3 regions of the Streptomyces sp. NPDC088254 genome follow, and region 3 is predicted to be linked to each of the others. Evidence: riboswitches for the same ligand, from Rfam matches in the RefSeq annotation. Region 3 holds a riboswitch; each other region holds the start of a gene.
The links. A riboswitch is a leader RNA that binds a small molecule or an ion and turns the genes downstream of it on or off. The one in region 3 is predicted to bind cobalamin.
Positions count from the first base shown of each region.

Region 1: it holds a riboswitch for cobalamin, as region 3 does, so the genes downstream of both, ACIOC0_RS03355 (CbtB-domain containing protein) here and ACIOC0_RS21455 (ABC transporter substrate-binding protein) in region 3, are expected to answer to the same signal.
Region 2: it holds a riboswitch for cobalamin, as region 3 does, so the genes downstream of both, ACIOC0_RS11005 (ABC transporter substrate-binding protein) here and ACIOC0_RS21455 (ABC transporter substrate-binding protein) in region 3, are expected to answer to the same signal.

Region 1 covers NZ_JBIURQ010000001.1:727,814-735,320, forward strand. The annotation lists partial or broken gene ACIOC0_RS03340 (enoyl-CoA hydratase/isomerase family protein) at 1-919, shown strand, start outside; gene mmsB (3-hydroxyisobutyrate dehydrogenase) at 850-1,863, shown strand; gene ACIOC0_RS03350 (enoyl-CoA hydratase) at 1,860-2,651, shown strand; cobalamin riboswitch at 2,728-2,872, shown strand; gene ACIOC0_RS03355 (CbtB-domain containing protein) at 2,909-3,130, shown strand; gene ACIOC0_RS03360 (CbtA family protein) at 3,152-3,904, shown strand; gene ACIOC0_RS03365 (hypothetical protein) at 4,051-4,389, shown strand; gene ACIOC0_RS03370 (histidine phosphatase family protein) at 4,407-4,988, opposite strand; gene metE (5-methyltetrahydropteroyltriglutamate--homocysteine S-methyltransferase) at 5,163-7,481, opposite strand.
Region 2 covers NZ_JBIURQ010000003.1:97,141-104,647, reverse strand. The annotation lists gene metE (5-methyltetrahydropteroyltriglutamate--homocysteine S-methyltransferase) at 1-1,133, opposite strand, end outside; cobalamin riboswitch at 1,299-1,524, opposite strand; partial or broken gene ACIOC0_RS11010 (3-hydroxyacyl-CoA dehydrogenase family protein) at 1,725-1,931, opposite strand; cobalamin riboswitch at 2,020-2,197, shown strand; gene ACIOC0_RS11005 (ABC transporter substrate-binding protein) at 2,251-3,303, shown strand; gene ACIOC0_RS11000 (FecCD family ABC transporter permease) at 3,300-4,313, shown strand; gene ACIOC0_RS10995 (ABC transporter ATP-binding protein) at 4,310-5,131, shown strand; partial or broken gene ACIOC0_RS10990 ((2Fe-2S) ferredoxin domain-containing protein) at 5,112-5,279, shown strand; gene ACIOC0_RS10985 (hypothetical protein) at 5,285-5,521, opposite strand; gene ACIOC0_RS10980 (protein kinase) at 5,603-6,778, opposite strand; gene ACIOC0_RS10975 (SDR family NAD(P)-dependent oxidoreductase) at 7,422-7,507, opposite strand, start outside.
Region 3 covers NZ_JBIURQ010000007.1:166,700-174,206, reverse strand. The annotation lists gene ACIOC0_RS21470 (MerR family transcriptional regulator) at 1-448, shown strand, start outside; gene ACIOC0_RS21465 (hypothetical protein) at 533-727, shown strand; gene ACIOC0_RS21460 (YnfA family protein) at 739-1,074, shown strand; cobalamin riboswitch at 1,650-1,836, shown strand; gene ACIOC0_RS21455 (ABC transporter substrate-binding protein) at 2,063-3,298, shown strand; gene ACIOC0_RS21450 (FecCD family ABC transporter permease) at 3,295-4,398, shown strand; gene ACIOC0_RS21445 (ABC transporter ATP-binding protein) at 4,395-5,465, shown strand; gene ACIOC0_RS21440 ((2Fe-2S)-binding protein) at 5,459-6,181, shown strand; gene ACIOC0_RS21435 (hypothetical protein) at 6,178-6,738, shown strand; gene ACIOC0_RS21430 (hypothetical protein) at 6,839-7,306, shown strand; gene rpsN (30S ribosomal protein S14) at 7,374-7,507, opposite strand, start outside.

The DNA.
Region 1 (7,507 bases), on a different contig from region 3:
GCGCATCGACGACGCACTCAGCCACTGGGAGCCGGACCCGGCCGTGGAGACCGTGGTCATCACCGGTTCCGGGGAACGTGGCCTGTGCGCGGGCGGCGACATCCGCAGCATCCACGACGACGCCCGGGACGGCGACGGCTCCGCGTCGGCCGCGTTCTGGCGCGACGAGTACCGTCTCAACGCCCGGATCGCCCGCTACCCCAAGCCGTACGTGGCCGTCATGGACGGCATCGTCATGGGCGGCGGGGTCGGCCTCTCCGCGCACGGCAGCGTCCGGATCGTCACCGAACGATCGAGGATCGCGATGCCCGAGACCGGGATCGGGTTCGTCCCGGACGTCGGCGGCACCTACCTGCTCGGCCTGGCGCCGGGTGAACTGGGCACGCACCTGGCACTGACCGGCGCACAGATCGGCGCGGGTGACGCCCTGCTCTGCGGGCTCGCCGACCACTTCGTGCCGACGACGGCACTCCAGGGGTTCATCGACGACCTCGCCGAGATGCCTGTGCGCGACGCACTGGCCCGTCATGTACAGCCTTCTCCGTCAGGCGAGTTGGGTCGCCGACGGGCATGGATCGACTCCTGCTACGCCGCTGACACGGTCGAGGAGATCGTGGACCGGTTGCTCGCCGACGGCGGCCCGGACGCAAAGGAGACAGCCGAGACCCTCCTCGCCAAGTCGCCTACCGCCCTCAAGGTCACCCTCACCGCCCTGTCCCGCGCCCGGCGCCTCGGCCCGCTGGAGCGAGTCCTCGACCAGGAGTACCGCGTCTCCTGCGCCGCCCTCCGGCACCCGGACCTGGTGGAGGGCATCCGCGCCCAGGTCATCGACAAGGACCGCGACCCGCACTGGTCGCCGGCCACTTTGGTGGAGGTGACCGACGCCGACGTCGAAGACTTCTTCGCTCCGCTCGGCGAGCGAGAACTCGGACTCACCGGTTCGGGCGGGAGCACGGAGGTGGCCTGGTGAGCCGTACCGTCGCTTTCATCGGCCTCGGGCACATGGGCGCCCCGATGGCCGCCAACCTGGTGAAGGCCGGGCTCCGCGTACACGGTCATGACCTCGTGCCCGAGGCCGTGAACAGCGCCACGCGGGCGGGCGTGGAACCCGCGCCGTCGGCGGCCGCCGCGGTCGACGGCGCCGACGTGGTCATCACCATGCTTCCCGCGGGCCGCCACGTCCTGGACCTCTACGACACCCTTCTGCCCGCCGCCCGGCCCGGCACCCTGTTCGTCGACTGCTCCACCATCGACGTCACCGACGCCCGTACCGCCCACGACCGCGCGGCAGCCGCCGGAATGCGAACCCTGGACGCACCGGTTTCCGGCGGAGTGGTGGGAGCCGAAGCGGCCACCCTCACTTTCATGGCCGGCGGGGGAGAGACCGAGTTCGCCGAGGCGCTTCCCCTGCTCGAAGCCATGGGCAAGAAGGCCGTCCACTGCGGCGGTGCGGGTGCCGGACAGGCGGCCAAGATCTGCAACAACATGATCCTCGGCGTCTCCATGATCGCCGTCAGCGAGGCGTTCGTCCTCGGCGAGAGCCTCGGCCTGTCGCACCAGGCCCTGTACGACGTGGCCTCGACGGCATCCGGGCAGTGCTGGGCCCTCAGCGTCAACTGCCCCGTTCCCGGGCCCGTGCCGACCAGCCCGGCCAACCGGGACTACCGTCCGGGCTTCGCCGCCTCTTTGATGGCCAAGGACCTGGGACTCGCGGCAGACGCGGCCAAGGCCGGCGGAGTACACGCGGAACTGGGCCTGAGAGCAGCCGAGTTGTACGCCGCCTATGCCGAGCGAGGCGGGGCCATGCAGGACTTCTCCGGCATCGTACGTACGATCAGGGACCAGAGCGGAGCTGAGGGATGACCATGGAACCGGCCGCCGAATACGAGACGATCCTGGTCGAGCGCAAGGGCCGAACCGCCCTGCTCACCCTGAACCGGCCCAAGGCACTCAACGCCCTCAACCTGCAGGTCATGAACGAAGTCGTCGCGGCGACCGAAGCCCTCGACCGGGACCCGGGCTGTGGCTGCATCGTGATCACCGGTTCGGCGAAGGCGTTCGCGGCTGGCGCCGACATCAAGGAGATGCAGCCCCAGGGATACATGGACATGTACCTGGCCGACTGGTTCGCTGCCTGGGACCGCATCGGAGAGTTGCGCACGCCGACCGTGGCCGCCGTCGCCGGATACGCCCTGGGAGGGGGCTGCGAGCTCGCCATGCTCTGCGACATCCTGCTCGCCGCCGACACGGCCGTCTTCGGCCAGCCCGAGATCAAACTGGGGGTGATTCCCGGCATCGGCGGCTCCCAGCGCCTGACCCGTGCTGTCGGCAAGGCCAAGGCCATGGAGCTGTGCCTGACCGGGCGCACCATGGACGCGACCGAAGCCGAGCGAGCCGGACTGGTCTCCCGTGTGGTCCCCGCCGACGACCTGCTCGGCGAAGCCCTGGCCGTCGCCGAGACGGTCGCCGGCATGTCGCTGCCGGTCGCGATGATGGCGAAGGAAGCGGTCGGGCGGGCTTTCGAGACCACCCTCACGGAAGGCGTCCGCTTCGAACGCCGTCTGTTCCACGCCATGTTCGCGACCGCAGACCAGAAGGAAGGCATGGGAGCATTCGTCGGCAAACGGCCACCGGTATTCCGTCACCGCTGAACCACGAAGCCCGTGCCCGTACCGTCCGTCCGGTGGGAGAGGAAGATCACGCCGGACGGACGCGGTCTTGGCCATGCCCGCGCCACGCGGTACGGTCTGTCCGATATCGACGACGGCGAGACGGAAGCCGGTGGGAATCCGGCACGGTCGCGCCACTGTATGCGGGACCCCCTTCGGGGCGTCGCGTGAGTCAGACCCGTGGCCGTCGTCCTGTGCACCACCGAGATGGGACGCGAACTCCCAGAGGAGGTTCTGCCATGGCGCAGACCGTCGCCCAGCCGACAGCCACCACTCCCGCCGTTCCCGCCACGCTGCCGCTGAAGGCGATAGCGCCCTGGGCGGTCTTCTTCGGCGTCCTGATGCTGGTCCTGCTCTACTTCGTCGGCGCCGAGCAGGGCGCCACCTCCGTGTTCAACGGCACCGACGTCCACGAGTGGGTGCACGACGCCCGCCACCTGCTCGGCTTCCCCTGCCACTGACACGAGGGACGCCGCACACCCATGAACTCCGCAACGGTAAGAAACCTCCTCGTGCGGGGCATGCTCGCCGGCCTTGTCGCCGGTGTGCTCGCCCTGGTTGTCGCCTATCTCCTCGGTGAGCCGAGCGTCGACAAGGCGATCGCCTTCGAGGACGCCCACTCCCACGAGCACGAGATGGAAGTCGTCTCCCGCTCCCTGCAGTCCACCGCCGGCCTCGCCACGGGCGTCCTCGTCTACGGGGTCGCCTTCGGCGGCATCGCTGCGCTCGCGTACTGCTTCGCCCTGGGCCGCGTGGGCCGCTTCAGCCCGCGGGCGACCGCGCTGCTGCTGTCCGGCTGCGCACTGCTCGCCGTCTACGTCGTGCCCTTCCTCAAGTACCCGGCGAACCCGCCGTCGGTCGGCGACCCCGACACCATCAGCAAGCGGACCACGCTGTACTTCCTGATGATGCTGCTCAGCGTTCTTCTCGCGGTCGCCGCCACCATCCTGGGCAAGCGCCTGGCGCCCAGCCTGGGCACCTGGTGGGCGACAGTCGTCGCGGTGGCCGCCTTCGCCGTCGTCATCGGTCTGGCCTACGAGTTCCTGCCCGTCATCAACGAGGTGCCGCAGGACTTCCCGGCCGCCCTGCTGTGGCGGTTCCGGCTGTCCGCACTGGCCATCCAGTCCGCCCTGTGGGCCGGCTTCGGCCTGCTCTTCGGTGAACTGGCGGAACGCCTGCTGAACCCCAAGCCGGCGACGGCCACGAGCGGCCGCGCGGTTCCGGCCGCGCACTGATTCCTTCCGGACAACAGAGGGCCCTTCGGAACCATCCGGGGGCCCTCTGGCGTTCTCCGGACACCGAGTCCGACGGAAGAGCGACTACGACTCGATGTTCAGCCCGACCCGACGCGGACCACCCGGCCGATGAGCGGAGGAACCGAGTGGCCAAAACCCCCCAGCCGCGCCACATTACCCTCGGCGGCCGTGACGCGGTCGCCCTCACCCGGGAGGAATTCGACCAACTGATCGCCAGCCGACGGCAGATCGGCGGCCAGAGCGCCCGGGTACGAGTCCTCGCCCAGCAGGCCAAACGCACCGAACGGCTGCTCCACGACCTGGAAGCACTGATCGCCTCACAGGGGGAGGACTGCAGCGGGCAGGTCCACACATCGTCGACGCCCTGTGCCGAAAGTCCGTCCGCCCAGACGAGCGCCGCTGGTTCCTGCCTGCGCTGCGAGCTGGCGGCGTTGCTACGCCGTCACCGGGATCCGGCGTCCTGAACACTGGTGACCGAGTCCTAGTTGACGTCCGGCTCGCCCAAGGGACGCCCGAGCCGCAGATTCCAGCGCCCGGCCCGGCCGCTGAGCTCGGTCACCGTAAGGGGTGGCACATCGAGGCGCCAGAAGACAGCGGCGGGTACGTCCAACGCTTGGGTGATCGCCGCCCGCACCACCTCCGGCTCGACCACAGCGAGCACACGACCCTCGACAGCCGCCGCTTCCTCCAGCCACCGCCCGACTTTCCCGCACAGGACTCGTACGGACTCACCCCCGTGCGGTGCGCTCCCCGGGTCGGTGAGCCAGAGGGCCACGGCTTCCGGCTCGGCAGCCGCCACCGCCTCCAGTGTGCGGCCTCGCCAGCGGCCCACATCCAGTCCGTCCAGCTCCGGCGTCTCCACGCCGTCGAGGCCGAGCGCAGTCGCCGTCTCCCGACAGCGCACACTCGGGGACACCACCACACGCGCCGCCACGGGCAGTGACCCGGCGGCCTCACGGGCGCGGGCCGCGCCGCTGTCGTCGATCGAGTCCCCGTCGTAGAACCGCGCCCTCCGCAGTGATGGGCTCGTGGCGGGTGAGACGAAGGTGACGCGGCTGGTCACGCGGCTGCTCCTGCTCTCGATGTCATGGGTCGTGGGTGTCCACCACGCGGGACCGGAGCAGTGGGCGGTGCCCACGGCCGAGTAGGGATACGCGGCTGCCGGCGTCCCTGCGTGGCGGAGCCATCAGGGCCGGGGCGCACATGGCACCCCGGCCCAGTGAAGTGTCCGGTCAGGTCACGCGTCCGGCAACTCCCCGCGGACGGTGCGGGCGGCGGCGACCAGGTTCTCCAGGGAGGCGCGGGTCTCGGGCCAGCCTCGGGTCTTCAGACCGCAGTCCGGGTTGACCCAGAGCCGTTCGGCGGGAATGGCCTTCAGCCCCGTGCGCAGCAGGTCGGCGGCCTCCTCGGCGCTCGGGACGCGGGGGGAGTGGATGTCGTAGACACCGGGCCCGGCCTCGCGCGGGTAGCCGTGCGCGGCGAGCTCGCGGGCGACCTGCATGTGGGAGCGGGCGGCCTCCAGACTGATGACGTCGGCGTCGAGGTCGTCGATGGCCCGGACGATGTCACCGAACTCGGCGTAGCACATGTGGGTGTGGATCTGCGTGTCCGGGCGCACCCCGCCGGTCGTCAGCCGGAAGGCTTCCGTCGCCCACTCCAGGTAGGCCGGACGGCCGGCGGCGCGCAGCGGCAGGGTCTCGCGCAGTGCCGGCTCGTCCACCTGGATCACCGAGGTGCCCGCCGCCTCCAGATCATTGACCTCGTCGCGCAGGGCGAGGGCGACCTGGCGGGCGGTGTCGGCGAGGGGCTGGTCGTCGCGGACGAAGGACCAGGCGAGCATGGTGACCGGGCCGGTGAGCATGCCCTTGACCGGCCGGTCGGTGAGGGACTGGGCGTACGTCGTCCAGCGCACGGTCATCGGCTCGGGGCGGAAGATGTCGCCGGCGAGGATCGGCGGGCGGACGTAGCGGGTGCCGTAGGACTGGACCCAGCCGTGCTGCGTGGCGAGGTAGCCGGTGAGCTGCTCGGCGAAGTACTGGACCATGTCGTTGCGTTCGGCCTCGCCATGTACGAGGACGTCCAGGCCGGTCTTCTCCTGGAAGGAGATCACCTCATGGATCTCGGCCTTGATCCGTTCCTCGTAACCGGCCGTGTTCAGGCGGCCGGCACGCAGGTCGGCCCTCGCCATGCGCAGTTCGTCCGTCTGCGGGAAGGACCCGATGGTCGTGGTCGGGAGGAGGGGCAGGCGGAGGTGGGCGCGCTGGGCCGCGGCGCGTTCGGCGTAGGGCTGGGCGCGGCGGACGTCGGCCTCGGTGACCGCGGCGGCACGGGAGCGCACGGCCGGGTCGTGGGTGATGGGCGAGCCTGCCCGGGAGGCCAGGTCGGCGCGGTTGGCGGCCAGTTCGGCGGTGATCGTGCCGGTGCCCTGGGCGAGGCCCCTGGCGAGGGTGACGACCTCGCGCGTCTTCTGCCGGGCGAAGGCGAGCCAGCGCAGGATCTGCGGCTCGATGTCCCGTTCCGCGGTGGCGTCGAGGGGGACGTGCAGCAGGGAGCAGGATGCGGAGACGTCGACGTGTTCGGCCAGCCCCAGCAGGGTGCCCAGGGTGGACAGGGACTTGGACAGGTCGTTGACCCAGATGTTGCGGCCGTTGACGACGCCGGCGACCAGCCGTTTGCCTGGCAGGCCGCCGACGGCGGCGAGGTCGTCCAGGTTGGCGGCGGCGGCCTCGGTGAAGTCCAGCGCCAGGCCCTCGACCGGGGCTTTGGCGAGTACCGGCAGAGCCTCGCCGAGCCGGTCGAAGTAGGAGGCGACCAGCAGCTTGGGCCGGTCGGTGAGGAGGCCGAGGTCGCGGTAGGCGCGGCCGGCCGCGTTGAGTTCGGCCGGGGTGCGGTCCTGGACGAGGGCTGGCTCGTCCAGCTGGACCCACTCCGCGCCCTCGGCCCGCAGGTCGGCGAGGATCTCGGCGTACACCGGCAGCAGGCGGTCCAGCAGGGTGAGCGGCTGGAAGTCGGCTGGTACGCCGGGTGCGGGCTTGGCCAGCAGGAGATAGGTGACCGGACCGACCAGCACGGGGCGGGCGGTGAGGCCCAGGGCCAGGGCCTCCTTCAGCTCGGCGACCTGCTTGGTCGCATCGGCGGCGAACACGGTGTCGGGGCCGAGTTCGGGGACCAGGTAGTGGTAGTTGGTGTCGAACCACTTGGTCATCTCCAGTGGCGCGACGTTCTGGGAGCCGCGGGCCATGGCGAAGTAGCCGTCGAGCGGGTCGGCGGCGACCGCGTCCCGGTGGCGGGCGGGGATGGCGCCGACCATGACGGTGGTGTCCAGGACGTGGTCGTAGTACGAGAAGTCGCCGGTGGGCACTTCGTCGATGCCGGCTTCGGCGAGCTGCCGCCAGTTCGCGCGGCGCAGATCGGCGGCGGTGGCGTGGAGGGCGCCGACGTTGACGCGGCCGTTCCAGTAGCCCTCGATCGCCTTCTTCAGTTCCCGGTGCTGTCCCTGGCGGGGGTAGCCGTACACGGTGGCCCGTGCTGCCGCGGCTGCGGGCTTGGTGGTCACGGAGATCTCCTTCGCGAGATGAATCC
Region 2 (7,507 bases), on a different contig from region 3:
CCCTGCGCGAGGCCCGTGGCGAGGGTGACGATCTCGCTCGTCTTCTGGCGGGCGAAGGCGAGCCAGCGAAGGATCTGCGGGTCGATGTCGCGTTCCGCGGCGGCGTCGATCGGGACGTGGAGCAGGGAGCAGGAGGCGGCCACGTCGACCCGGTCGGCCAGCCCGAGCAGGGTGCCGAGGGTGGACAGGGACTTGGTGAGGTCGTTGACCCAGATGTTGCGGCCGTTGACCACGCCTGCGACCAGCCGCTTGCCCGGCAGTCCGCCCACGGAGGCGAGATCGCCGAGATTGGCGGAGGCGCCCTCGGTGAAGTCCAGGGCCAGCCCCTCCACCGGAGCCTTCGCCAGCACCGGCAGGGCGTCGCCGAGCCGGTCGAAGTAGGAGGCGACCAGCAGCTTGGGCCGGTCGGTGAGGGCGCCGAGATCGCGGTAGGCGCGGGTGGCGGCGTTCAGCTCGGCCGGGGTGCGGTCCTGGACGAGCGCGGGCTCGTCCAGCTGCACCCACTCGGCACCGGCCGCGCGCAGGTCGGCGAGGACTTCGGCGTAGACCGGGAGCAGGCGGTCGAGGAGCGTGAGCGGCTCGAAGTCGGCGGGGACGCCGGGGGCGGGCTTGGCCAGCAGGAGATAGGTGACCGGACCGACCACGACGGGCCTGGCCGTGAGGCCCAGAGCGAGGGCTTCCTTCAGCTCGGCGACCTGCTTGGTCGTGTCGGCAATGAAGACGGTGTCCGGGCCGAGTTCGGGGACCAGGTAGTGGTAGTTGGTGTCGAACCACTTGGTCATCTCCAGCGGTGCGACGTCCTGGGTGCCGCGGGCCATGGCGAAGTAGCCGTCGAGGGCGTCGGCGTCGACGGCGGCCCGGTGGCGGGTGGGGATCGCACCCACCATGACGCTGGTGTCCAGGACGTGGTCGTAGTACGAGAAGTCGCCGGTCGGGACCTCGTGGATGCCGGCGTCGGCGAGCTGCCGCCAGTTGCTGCGGCGCAGCTCGGCGGCGGTGTCCTGGAGCGCGTTGGCGGTGACGCGGCCCTTCCAGTAGCCCTCGATCGCCTTCTTCAGTTCCCGGCTCTGTCCCTGGCGGGGGTAGCCGTACACGGTGGCCCGGGCTGCCGCGGCTGCGGACTTGGTGGTCACGGAGATCTCCTTCGCGAGACGAATCCCTGAGATCCCGGCGACGGGACGCGAGCGCGAAGGGGTGACGGAACCGGGCGGAGGCGACCTTGCGCTGCACAGCGCGGTCGTGCGCTCGGTATGTACGCCGACCCGCCCACGAGGTCACCGGGATGTCCGCGTACGAGTGGTTCGCACACGGGCAGTGGCAGGTCTTCGGACTTGCGGGCACGCCCTCCTGGTCCGGAGGACACCTACTGGCCGTCGCTTCCCAGACCCTGTACCTCGGATCCAGTGCGTATGACGGCGGTCGTTCCCGCTCACCGCTGCGGGGCAGTCCCGGATTCCCACCGGGTTCCCTCTTGCGACGCATCCCGCCTGGCGGACGGGGCGAACCAGCTGCACCAGTCAGCGTAAGGGGCTGGCTACGCGTCCGGAGGGCCGTGTCCATCATTCGAATGGTGAGCTGGTGCACGCGGGTGACGGGTGTGAAACGGGCCGAGGGCGGGAAACGTCGCGCACGCGTCTCCCACCCCTTCCCCCGCCCCGCGCCGCGCGGCACCCTCACCCCGCGGCGGCGGTCGCGGGCCCCTCAGCCCGCGTCGTACCAGGCCCTCAGTCCTGGTCGTAGATGCGGAACCCCCGGCCGGTCTTACGGCCGAGGAGACCGGCCTCCACCATTCGCTGGAGCAGCGGCGGCGGGGCGTAGAGCGGCTCGCGGAACTCGTCGTAGAGGGACTGGGCGATCGAGGCGACGGTGTCCAGGCCGATCAGGTCCGCGAGCCGGAGCGGGCCCATGGGGTGGGCGCAGCCCAGTTCCACTGGAAGCGGTAGCCCAGCGCCCCGAGAACACCAGCACCTTTGTTCCCTACCCCGTGACCGAGCGCACGATCTGACCGTACGACGGGCTTGATAGCCTCGACGGGCCAGTCGAGCCACACCCGAGGCCAGGGAATCCGGTGCGAATCCGGAACTGACGCGCAGCGGTGAGGGGGACGGGCGGGGCACGCACGCCACTGGGAGACCGGGAAGGCGCCCCGGCCGGACGAACCCGAGTCCGAAGACCTGCTGGCACCTCCGCGCCCCGGCGCGGGGGACACCCGTAGGCCAGGCTCCGCGAACGAGCCCCGACCCCCGAGGCATGCCCGTGCTCCGCACCCCCGCCCTCCTCCGTACCCCGGCCCTGCTTCTCACCTCCGCCCTGCTGCTCACCGCCTGCGGCTCCGCCGACGGCGACGACGCGAAGACCGAGAAGGCCGCGGCCACCGGCTACCCGGTCACCATCGACAACTGCGGGAACAAGGTCACCATGAAGTCGGCCCCGAAGCGGGCCGTCTCACTCAACCAGGGCACCACCGAGATCCTGCTCTCCCTGGGCCTGGCCGACCGCATGGCGGGCACGGCGACCTGGACCGACCCGGTGATGAAGGGCCTGGAGAAGGCCAACGCCACCGTGCCGCGCCTCGCCGACAACAACCCCTCCTTCGAGAAGGTCCTGGACGCCGAACCCGACTTCGTCACCGCCTCCTTCGTCTCCACCCTCGGCAAGGGCGGCGTCGCCACCCGCGAGCAGTTCGAGAAGCTGGGCGTGCCGACCTACGTCTCGCCGTCCGACTGCGCGGCGGGCAAGGACAACGACAGCGGCGGCGACGGATCGCGCTCCACACCCCTCACGCTCGACGCCGTGTACGGGGAGATACGCGACCTGGCACGGGCGTTCGGCGTCGAAAAGCGCGGCGAAGAGCTCGTCGCCTCGCTGAAGAAGAGGGTGAGCACAGCCGCTGCCGGACTGCACGCCTCAGACGTCTCCCTCATGTACTGGTTCGCCAACTCCCAGTCGCCCTACCTCGCCGGCTGCTGCGGTGCGCCCGGCGCCATCACCCGTGCCGTGGGCGCGAAGAACGCCTTCGCCGACACCCACGACGAATGGCCCCAGATCAACTGGGAGACCGTCGCCGACCGCGACCCGGACGTCATCGTCATCGGGGACCTGACCCGCAAGCAGCAGACCGCCGAAACCGCCAAGGCGAAGATCCGCTTCCTGGAGACGAACCCTGCCACCCGCAACCTCACCGCCGTGAAGAAGAAGCGGTACGTCCTGCTCAGCGGGCAGGCGATGAACCCATCCATTCGCACGATCGAGGGAATCGAGAAGGTCGCCGCCGGGCTGCGTGACTTCGGGCTCGCCAAGTGACTTTGCGCACAGCGCTGTTGACCGGCGGCGGACTGACCGCGCTGATCGCCTCGCTCGCTGTGGCCGTGACGATCGGCCCCGCCGACATCTCCACGGGGGACGTCTGGGCGTCCGTCGCGGCCCATCTCGGACTCGGCGAGAGCGAGTTGGCGCCGCTGCGGGACGGCATCGTGTGGAACCTGCGGATGCCGCGGACCCTGCTGGCCGCCGTGTGCGGGGCCGGACTCGCCGTGTGCGGCGCGGTCATGCAGTCGCTGCTGCGCAACCCGCTCGCCGACCCCTTCGTGCTCGGTGTCTCCTCCGGCGCCTCCACCGGCGCTGTCGCCGTGGTCGTGCTGGGCGTGGGCGGGGGAGCGGTGTCCCTGTCGGCGGGCGCCTTCCTCGGCGCGCTGCTCTCCTTCGCCCTCGTGCTGCTGCTCAGCCAGACCCTCGGAGCCAGCACCGACCGGGTCGTCCTGTCCGGCGTCGCGGCCATGCAGCTGTTCTCCGCGCTGACCTCGTTCACCGTGCTGACCTCCGCCGACGCCGAAACCACCCGGGGCGTGCTGTTCTGGCTCCTCGGCTCGCTCACCGGCGCCGACTGGGGACAGGTGCTGCTCTGCACCGCCGTCCTGGCTGCGGTGCTCGTCGTCTGCCTCGGGTACGCCCGTACGCTCGACGCGTTCTCCTTCGGGGACGATGCCGCCGCCGGACTCGGGGTCCGGGTCGCCCGTACCCGCCTGGTCCTGCTCTGCGCGACCGCCCTGCTCACCGCCGCCCTGGTCAGCTGCGCCGGCGCGATCGGCTTCGTCGGCCTGGTCCTGCCGCACGCCACCCGGGCCCTCACCGGATCCGGGCACGCCCGCCTGCTGCCGGTCACCGCGCTGACCGGCGCTGTCTTCCTGGTGTGGGTGGACACCCTGGCCCGTACCGTCCTCGACCCGCAGGAGGTCCCGGTGGGCGTGGTGACGTCCCTCATCGGCGTACCGGCGTTCGTGGCCGTGCTCTACCGAGGACGGAGAAGGACATGAGCAGCCTGCACGCGGACGACGTCGTACGGCGCCTGGGCGACAAGGTCGTCGTCGACGGCGTCACGCTCGCCCTGCACCCCGGCGAGACCGTCGGCCTGCTCGGCCCCAACGGCTCAGGAAAATCAACGTTGTTGAGGCTGCTGGCCGGGGTCCTCGCCCCTACCTCCGGAGTCGTGACCCTGGACGGGCGCCCGCTCGCCGAGGTCGGCCGCCGTGCCACCGCCCGCCGTGTCGCCACGGTCGAGCAGCACGCCGACACCCAGACCGAGCTGACCGTCCGGGACGTCGGCGCCCTCGGCCGCATCCCGTACCGCCGCGCCTGGACGCCCCCGACCACGGCCGACGCGGAAGCCGTCACCGAGGCCCTCGCGCGCACCGGACTGGCCGACCGCTCCGGTCAGTCCTGGCACACTCTCTCCGGCGGCGAACGCCAGCGCACCCAGATCGCCCGCGCTCTCGCCCAGCAACCCCGCGAACTCCTCCTCGACGAGCCCACCAACCACCTCGACATCCAGCACCAGCTCGACCTCCTGGAACTGATCGCCGGCCTGCCGGTCACCACGGTGATCGCCCTGCACGACCTCAACCTCGCCGCCATGTACTGCGACCGCCTGCTCGTCCTGCGCGACGGCCGCGCCGTCACGCAGGGCACCCCGGCCGAGGTTCTCACCCCCGCCCTCATCGAGCAGGTCTACGGCGTCCGTGCCCAGGTGACCCACGACCCCGGCCACCCCGTGATCCGCTTCCTGCGCCCAGCCGTCCGGGACGGATCTCCCCTGGAGAGGAGTGCGACGAGCGATGCCTCGACAACGCCCTGAAGCAGTCGGAACGGAGCGCACAGCCGCCGAACCGGCACCGTGCCGCGTCGTCGTCTGCCGGGACTGCTGCTGCGGAACCTCGAAAGTCACCGGCGTGGACCACGACCGGCAACTCGCGCGCCTGGCCGAGGAGATACCCGTACGCGTCGGAATTCAGCGAACAGCGGGACGGAAAACGCGGACCAGGCGCACCACCCTGGCAGTCGGCGGCTCGTCGTTGGAGAGGCGCCCGGGGATCGAAACCTGCTGGCCCTCGACAGCGACCGAGAACGAGGCATGCGGCTGGAGCCGAGAATCAGGCATCACCGCCAGAACTGCCTCGGCATCGCTTGCAAGCTCGGCTGGGAACGCCGTGATCAACGGATTGCTGCGGTCGGACAGCGGCTGCACGAGCCGAGCACAGGCGGATGCCTCGTCCAGGTAGCTGGCATTAATGGCCCCACCCCCGCCCAACCCGGCGAAGGTATGCGGTCACAGCCCGGCTGGAGCCACCAGCGCAACCATAATGGCCGTCAGGAGGAAGAGCGCCACTCCTCCATGAAGAGCCATGGCGGCAGTCGTCTTGATCTTGACGGCCGTGCTCCATGGTCTGCGATGCCGAAACGCCGCCGAGCATGACGTCCACAGCCCCGGCAACGCGACGATGAGAGCCCCGAGGGCCCCGGGGGCCGCCAGCCAGGCCGCATCGCTCTGGGCTCCTAGCAGCCATGCGAGCAGGCAGGCTGCCTGGGCGATGAGTAGCCGGCGGGCGCGTGATAGCCGACCGCGGGGGACGGCGGTCGGCGGGGGCTGAGGCGGTCGCGGAGGCACGTAGGGGGCCTGTCGCGTCCGGGCCGTGGGGGCGGGCTGGTGCAGCGCCGCGCGCATCGATTCCGCGTCCGGGTAGCGGTGGGCGGGCTCTTTCGCCAGGGCGCGGGCCAGTACGGCCTCCACCGCCGGGTCTGCCGTGATGCCCAGGGAGGCAAGGGTGGGCGGCGGAGCGGTGAGGTGCAGGTATCCGATCGCATAGCCGGAGTCCGCCTCGAAGGGGAGCCGCCCGGCAAGCATCTGGAACAGCATCACACCGACCGAGTAGAGATCGGACCGGCCGTCGATGTCTGAGCGGCCCAGCACCTGCTCGGGCGACATGAAGTGCGGGGTGCCGATCAGCAGGCCGGTTCGCGTGATGGCGGTCCCGGCCCCCTCGACGGCCCGCGCGATGCCGAAGTCCGCCACCTTTGCCGTCCCGTCCGTCGCCAGCAGCACGTTCCCCGGCTTGATGTCACGGTGGACCAGCCCGTGCGCGTGGGCCACGGCGAGCCCGGCCAGCACTTGCGATGCGAGATGCAGAGCCTGCGCCACCGGCAGGGGACGCCCTGCGCGCAGCAGATCGTCGAGGCTGCGGCCGTCGACGAGCTCCATCACGATGTACGGGACGGGCTCGTCCCCCATGTCGTGGACCGCCACCACATGCGGATGGCTGATGGCTGCCATGGCCTGCGCCTCACGCCGGAACCGGGCCGGATACCCGTCGTCGAACGACAGGCCGGTCCGCATCGTCTTGAGGGCGACCATCCGGGCCAACTTCGTGTCGTAGGCCCGGAAGACGTCGGCCATGCCGCCACTGCCGAGCTTCGCCTCGATCCGGTAGCGGCCACTGGGCAGCACTGCTCCGAGTCCTAATGTGTCCCCCACAGAGGCCGAGCATGGCACAAGTCACGTACGCCCCGGCGAAGTCGGGCATTTTTCCCCGGCGGGGCCCATTGATGCGATAAGGGACTGCCCAGTGTTGTGACCGCATCGATTCCGCGCTCCAACCGCCAATCCGGTCCACCTATGCGGTCACAGCACTGGCGCGGGCAGGAGGACGGGCGGGCTTGTCCATGCGATGGTCGCCAGAGGCGCGAAGCTCGGGGGTGAGGGCGTCCGGGGAGCCGCGCAGCACGGCGTGGCCCGCACAGGTGGCCGCGACAACGCGCTGTTCGGCCTGGCGGTCGGCCCATCTGGGGGAGGTCGACTCCCGTCATCGGCACATGCCGGCCGATGGCTGCCGGGCCCGGAGACCGGGTGGGGAACCAGCGGGTGAATGAGGTTGTGCAGCGCATGAGTTCGATCACCGATGCCTCGTGGGTGGCCGGTGGGGGACAAGGGCGGGCGGGGCCGGGTGCGGGGTGGGGCAACCGCCCGTCCCTGTCGGTCGGATCAGCGCTGGCCGGCCTTGCTGCCGTGGTTCGCCTTCTTCTTGCGGCGGGCCTTCTTCTTGCGGGCGCGCTTCGACACTCGGGTCAACTCCCTTTGGGTGGAAAGAGGTTCAGGCGGTGCGACCGACCAGGAGGTCGGCGAGTCTGATGAGGCGCCTCACCGTGCGGTCCTCCGTGGCGGCCGGGGCCGGGTCTA
Region 3 (7,507 bases):
TCCGCCGGTCGGCGAGCGCAGTGGTCAGGTCGCCGAGGCGGCCGGGGTGAACATCCAGACCCTGCGCTACTACGAGCGGCGGGGCCTGCTTGCCGAGCCGAAACGCAGCGACGGCGGCCACCGCTTGTACGGCGAGGACGCGGTGACCGCGCTGCGGGTGATCAAGGCCGCCCAACGCCTCGGGTTCACGCTGGACGAGGTCGCCGAGCTTCTGGGGACCGTCCGCCACCGGCACGGCCGTCCCGTCGCGAGGCTCCAGGAGCGGGCCGCTGCCAAGCTCGCCGAGGTCGACGCGAAGATCGCCGACCTCACCACCATCCGCACCGCCCCGGCAGCGGCGGTCGAAGCCGGGTGCGACGACCTGACCGTATGCGCCGGAAGTACCTGCTGTCCCATCCCCTTCACCGCCCTCGCCGAGGAGAACCGCCATGCCGGCCCCTGCTGCTGACCCCGCCCTCCCCCACCGCGCCCCCAAGGCCCTGGGGGCCTGGCCGCCCTTGCGGGTGTTGTCGGGGCCGGGGCGGGGGTGGTGGTGGGCTGGCTGCCCGCCGCCGTCGTGCTGGCCGTGCCCGCCGCCGTCGTGCTGGCCGTGCTCGCCGCCGGGACCCGGTGGCTCGGCCGACGCCGCCACTCATGCTCCTGCGCGCCGAAGGCCGATGGTGAGAGCGGGTGCGGCTGCAAGGCGTCCGGAGACCCGCTGAAGATCGCGGGCGCGGGCCGCCGGTAGGGTCCGGCGGTATGACTGTCGCTCGTTCCGTTGCCCTGTTCGTCGTCGCCGCCCTCTTCGAGATCGGTGGCGCTTGGCTGGTGTGGCAGGGCATCCGCGAGCACAAGGGCTGGATCTGGATCGGCGCCGGTGTCCTCGCCCTGGGCCTGTACGGGGTGGTGGCCACCTTCCAGTCCGACGACAACTTCGGCCGCATCCTCGCCGCGTACGGCGGGATCTTCGTCGCCGGGTCGATCGCCTGGGGCATGATCGCCGACGGCTACCGCCCCGACCGGTACGACGTCGTCGGCGCCCTGGTCTGCCTCGCCGGCATGGCCGTGATCATGTACGCGCCCCGCAGCCACTGACCCGCGCCACGGACCCGGACCCCGACAGCGTGAGCCGCACCGTGCAACTTCCCACTCTGTCGCACTCCGGACGCAGCGGGGAGGCGAGCACCCTGGCCGTTCCAGGAATCCCCATCAGCCTGGCCCTCGTCGCGCACTTCGATCCGCTCCACCGGCACGTCGCGGCCGGCCGGTGCAGTGGTCACCCGCTCGCGGGCAAGTGGGGCGTTCGGGCAGTCGGGAAGCGTCAGCAACGTGATCCGCACTCTGCTGTCCTCCGAGCTCACCGCCTGTGGTCAGCACGTCGGACCTTCCAGTGCACTGGAAGGTCCAGGAGCCAAGACGGTGTACGCCAGCATGGGCTTCAGGCCGCTCGCCGCGTCCGGACCGAGATCGCGGCGGACGAGCCCTCAGGAACCTGGTCGGCGGTCCGGCCCTGCCCGTCTTCGGCTGCACGCCGCTCGCCTTCCGGAGGGCACGCGCCGCGCCCCTCCTCGGTAAGGCCGCGCCCCAAGGCAGTTCGTCGTCTGACGCCCCCAACGCTGCCCCTCGCAGTTGTGGCCGGTCCCACAAAAGTGGGTCTGGCGGGGCCGTAGCCGGTTCTGCGATGCTTCGGTCCGTCAAGCGACGGCGGAACGAGGAAGCCGGTGAGATTCCGGCACGGTACCGCCACTGTGTAGGGGGAGCGACTCCACCCATGGCCACCGCCCCGTCCGGGGCGGGAAGGCCGGAGAAGCTGTGATCCCGAGTCAGGAGACTCACGCCGTCGCACCTCGAAGTACGGGGCGGATTTCCCCAGGAGAGGCGGTGGCACCCATGTGCCTGCGTATGTGTGGTGGCAGCTTCGCGCTGCCTGTGGCCCTTCGGAGTCGGCCTGCCCGGCTTGACGCACGAGTCGGTTCTCTCAGCTTCTGACGACCTCCTCCCTCAGCGGGTTCCTTCCCATGCGCCGCACCACGCGCCCCGCCATGCCGGTGCGCACTGCCTACGCACGCCACCAGGAGTCACCGTGTCCGTACGTTCCGCCATGCCCGGCCACCGTCAGGTCGCCGCTGCGGCATTCCTCGCCGCCGCCTTCACGCTGACCGCGTGCGGCGGCGACTCCGGCCCACCCGCCGACGCCAAGGCCCAAGCCGCCGGCGAGGGCTGCATCAAGGACTTCGACCCGGCCAAGGACTACTTCCCGGTCAAGTCGACGGTGAAGCACGCCGAGAACTTCACGCTCCGGTACGAAAAGAGCTACCAGGTCCTCACCGTCAAAGAGCCCTTCCCCAAGGGGAAGCCCGAGTCGTACGTACTGGTCAAGTGCGGTGCTCCGAAGCCGAAGCTGACCGGCGAACTGGCGTCCGCACAGCAGGTCACCGTGCCCGTCAAGAGCCTGTACTCCGCCTCGACGACCCACCTGCCGCTGCTGACCGAGACCGGCACCCTGGACGTGCTGACCGGTGTCGCGAGCGCCACGGCCATCTCCTCCGCCGAGGTGATCGAGCGGGTGAAGGCCGGCAAGGTCACCGAGTACGCCAAGGACCGCACGCTCAACGCCGAGACGGTCATCGGCGCCAAGCCCGACGTGCTGATGACCCAGGGCACCGACGACCCTCAGTACCCGAAGCTGCGTCAGGCGGGCATCGCCGTGGTCGCCAACGCCGAGTGGCTGGAGGCCAGTCCGCTCGGGCGTGCCGAGTGGGTCAAGGCGATGGCCGCGCTCACCGGGGCGGAGAAGCGTGCGGGTGAGGTGTTCGACACCATCGAGGGCGATTACCGGAAGGTCGCAGAGAAGGGCGCGCAGGCGGTCAAGGCAGGCAAGGCCGTCGAGGTCCTGCCCGGCACGATGTACCAGGGCACGTGGTCCATGCCCGCCGGCGGTAGCTACGCCGCCCAGCTGATCAAGGACGCGGGCGGCACCTACCCGTGGGCCGGCGACGAGGGCACCGGCGGCCTCCAGCTCAACTTCGAGGCCGTGTACGCCAAGGGCGGCCAGGCTCCGGTATGGATCGCTGACCAGCAGTGGAAGTCCACCGCAGACGCCGTGAAGGCCGACAGCCGGTACGGGCAGCTGAAGGCGCTGTCCGGCGGTGCGGTCTGGACGAACACGAAGGCGCTCGGCCCCGGAGGGGGCAACGACTACTTCGAGCGCGGCGTGCTGCGCCCGGACCTGGTACTCGCCGACCTCTTCGCGCTGATGCACCCGGACCAAGCGAAGGGCCACACCTTCACCTTCTACCAGCCGGTGCCCAAGGCGTGACGACACACCCGGCAACCAAGGCGACCCCCGCTTCGGACGTCCCGCGGGCGATAGGCCCGGGACGACGGCGCCTAGCCGTCGTCCTCGCCCTCGCGGCCGGTACCGCCACACTGTTCATCCTCGCCGTCGCGACCGGCTCCCATCCTGTGCCGGTCGCGGAGGTGGTGCGGGTCCTGTTCGGCGGCACCGCCGAGGACCCGCGGTGGACCGTGATCGTCGAGCAGGTCAGACTGCCGCGCGCGCTGACCGCAACCGCAGTCGGTGCCGCCCTCGCGGTGGCCGGCGTACAGATGCAGACGCTGTTCCGCAACGCGCTGGCCGACCCGTTCTCCCTCGGGGTGAGTTCGGGCGCCAGCATGGGTGTGGCCGCCGTGGTGGTCGGCACAGGCGGCGTCACTGGCAGCTTCACCGGCGACCTGGCCGGGCTGGGGCGCGTGGGCGTCGTCATCGCGGCCTCGCTCGGCGCCGCCGCCGTCCTGGCCCTCGTCCTGCTGCTCTCCCGATGGGTGCGGTCGGCCGTCACCCTGCTCGTGATCGGAGTCATGATCGGCTCGGCCGCCACCGCGGTGGTCGGCGTGATGCTTGTCTACGCCCGGCCCGAGCGCGCCCAGCAGTTCGTCGTGTGGGGCCTGGGCAGCTTCGGCGCCACGACCTGGCCCGACCTCCACGTCATGCTGCCCGTCGTCGGCGCCGGCCTGCTGACCGCGCTGCTGACCGCCAAACGCCTCAACGCCCTGCTGCTCGGCGAGGACTACGCCCGCACCATGGGCCTGAACGTGCGGCGCAGCCGCGACCTCGCCCTGTTCGGCACAGCGCTGCTGGCGGGCGCGGCAACAGCGTTCTGCGGGCCGATCGCCTTCCTGGGCCTGGCCGTCCCACATCTGACGCGGGTGGCGCTGGGGACCTCGGACCACCGGGCACTGATCCCGGCGTCGATGCTCGCCGGGGCGTTCCTCGCGCTGGCGTGCGCGCTGCTGAGCCAGCCCCCGGGAACGGATTCCGTGCTGCCGCTCAATGCCGTCACCTCACTGTTCGGCGCCCCCATCGTCATCGCGTTCCTGATCCGCAGCCGTCGCGGCGTACAAGGAGTGGCCTCGTGACCGACACGATGACCGAACCCCTCACGGACGCGGCCGCTGTACCGGGCCGCCACGGCGGCCTCACCACCCAAGGGCTCGCTGTCGGCTATCGCACCCGGTCACCGCGCGGGCGCACAGCCGGCCGGTCCGTGCTGTCGGGACTGGACCTTCAGGCGCGGGCCGGTGAGCTGACCGTACTCCTCGGGCCCAACGGCGCGGGCAAGTCCACGCTGCTGCGGACCCTGTGCGGGCTCCTACCGCCGCTCGACGGCCGGATCCGGATCGGCGGCTGCGACCTCGCACAGACGTCGCCGACCGCGCTCGCCCGTCGGCTGGCGGTCGTCCTCACGGACCGGGTGGACCCCGGGCTGCTGTCCGTACGCGAACTGGCCGGCCTCGGCCGCCACCCGCACACCGGGTTCACCGGCCGCCTCACGGCCGCGGACGACGCGGTTGTCGAGTGGTCGCTGGAAGCAGTGGGCGCTGGACACCTGGCCGAACGGCCGGCTGCCGAACTCTCCGACGGCGAACGTCAACGCGTCCTGACCGCGCGCGCCCTCGCCCAGGAGCCCGACGTCGTCCTTCTCGACGAGCCGACCGCCTTCCTCGACGTCCCCTCACGAGTGGGTCTCACCGTACTGCTGCGCGACCTCGCCCGGAACAAGGGACTGACCGTCGTGGTCAGCACCCACGACCTGGAACTGGCCCTGCGGGTGGCCGACGCCGTTTGGCTCGTCGACCGCGAATCCCGCGTTCACTCCGGGGCGCCCGAGGACGTGATCCGCAGTGGTGCCGTCGCGGGGGCTTTCGACGCCGACCACCTCGCATTCGACCCGGTCTCCGGCACCTTCGGACTGCGCCGCACAGCACGCGCCGCAGTGACGGTGGACGCGCCGATCGATGTGCGCCCGCTCCTCGAACGCGCCCTCGCCCGGGAAGGACTGGCCGTCGCCGGGCCGGGCAGTTCGGCCGCAGCTCCCCGGCTGAGCTGGGACGGAGCAGACCGCCTCACCCTCACAGGACCGGACGGCCAGGTCGTCCGCGTCTGCGGCTTCCACGAGTTGACGCGGACGGTGCGGACGTGGTGACCGCGGCCCTCACCCCCGACACCTTGGCGTGGATCTCCACAATTGGCCCCTACTTCGCGGTGGCCACCGGCCCCCGCCCCGAGGCCCCCGGCTTTCGGCCGCTGACCGACCTGTACGCAGACCCGCATGCCCTGGAGGAATGCGTCCGGACCGTCTCCGGGCGGCTGGGCACCGACCAGCCCAGGGTGGCCGCGTCCACGCTGCACCTGGGCACCGCATCCCGGCTCTGGTCGATCGCCCTGGCCTGCGCCGCACTCTCCGGCCGCGTCCCCGATCTGGGGCCCGACCGGCTGTGGTGGCGCCTGCCCTCCTCCGGCCCCCTGGACCTTTGGCTGCCCGACCTGCAGGAACTGGACCAGGAACCGCATCCGGCCCTGCACCACACCGTCGCCGTCCAGAACCTCGTCCCCTGGGCCGACGCCGTACGACGCGTATCCGGCGTCTCCCCGCACACCCTGCGCGGCAACGCCGCTTCGGCGCTCATCGGAGCCCACCGCGTCCTGCTCGCCAGGGCAACGCACCCTCTCGTCCCCGTGGTGCCCCTCGTCCGCGCGCTGCTGGATCAACCGCCACTGGCAAGGGCCGGCCGGCTTCGCGTCACTCCCGCCGGGTCGCTCGCCTTCCGACGCCGTAGCTGCTGTCTCTACTACCGCGTGCCGGGCGCGGGTACCTGCGGCGACTGCGTCCTCAACCCCAAGGAGAAGACCACCTCATGACCACCACCGAGCCGACCGTCGTCGAATCCCCCGGCGGCGGCACCCAGCACGTCTGGCCCCTCCCGGTCGACGAGGCCGCCCTCCTCGACCTCGTCACCACCGTCTTCACCGACCACTGGCAGCACATCCACTTCGGACCAATCATCGAAGGCGCCGCCTGGGAGGTCGGCGCCCCGAACGCCCCGACCGCTATCACCATGAACGACGGCTACGCCACCGTCGACTTCGGCGCCTGGCACTTCCACCTGTGCATCGGCGAGCACACCGCCTCCGGCCCGGAACTGGGCCGCATCCGACGCTGCTCCCGCGCCGAGCTGTACCGCAGCCTCGGCTCTGACGGCTCTCCCGTCAGCTGGGGAGTCCGCCTGTTCAACGGCCGCGACGAGCAGATGATGACCGTCCTCCTGCCCAACCCGTTCCTCACCGACCGTCAAGAGATCCTCGATGCCCCCGACTTCACCCGCCTCGCCGCGTGGGACGCCCTCCGCGACCGCTTCCTGAGCCTGTCGCCCGACCCTCTCGACCGCTCAGGCAAGGGGTTCCGGCACAGCGGCTGACAGGCACCCCGCTTCTGCCCCTCTCGGCAGAACAGCCGCCGAACTCGCACTTGACACATCATCAGAATCAGCGTCAGCCAAACATGCAGAGCCACGGACCATGATCGCGTCCTCCGTGGCCGACGAGGCGTGGGCCGCCGAGGTGACCTCGGGTACGGACGGGCCCTACCTGTTCGTCGCCGAGGCCGCACTTCTCTACCTGGATGAGGCCGCTGTCCACCAGGTCGTCGATCTGCTCACCGACCGTTTCCCCGGCTGCCTGCTCGCCCTCGACACCGCAGGCCCGGGCTTCTTCGACACCCAGGAGCAGCACGACGCGCTCAGCCGGGTCGAGGCCCGCATGCGTTGGCACTGCCCCGACGTAGGGACCCAGCTGGCTCACTGGAGTCCCGGCACCGAGACGGTGGCTTCGCACACCCTCACCAGCCTGCCCGCGCCTCTGCCGGCCCAGCTGCCACTCCCCTATCGGCAGATGGTGTCGGCGCTGGCATCCCAGAAGCTCCCCCAGGCCGAGGGTTACCGGCTCGGCCTCATGCGCCTGCCCTCAGATCCGCCACGCCTTCGGTGACGCCGATGCCGGCTGTGACCCCGCCGAGTCGCAGCCGGCATCCACGCCCGCGTCGCGGGCGCCGGCATCACCAGGAGGACTTGGTGACCCCCGGCAGGAAGCCGGCGTGCGCCTGCTGGCGCATGTTGACCCGCGACAGTCCGAACTTCCGCAGGTGTCCGCGGGGCCGGCCGTCCACGCTGTCCCGGTTGCGCACCCGGG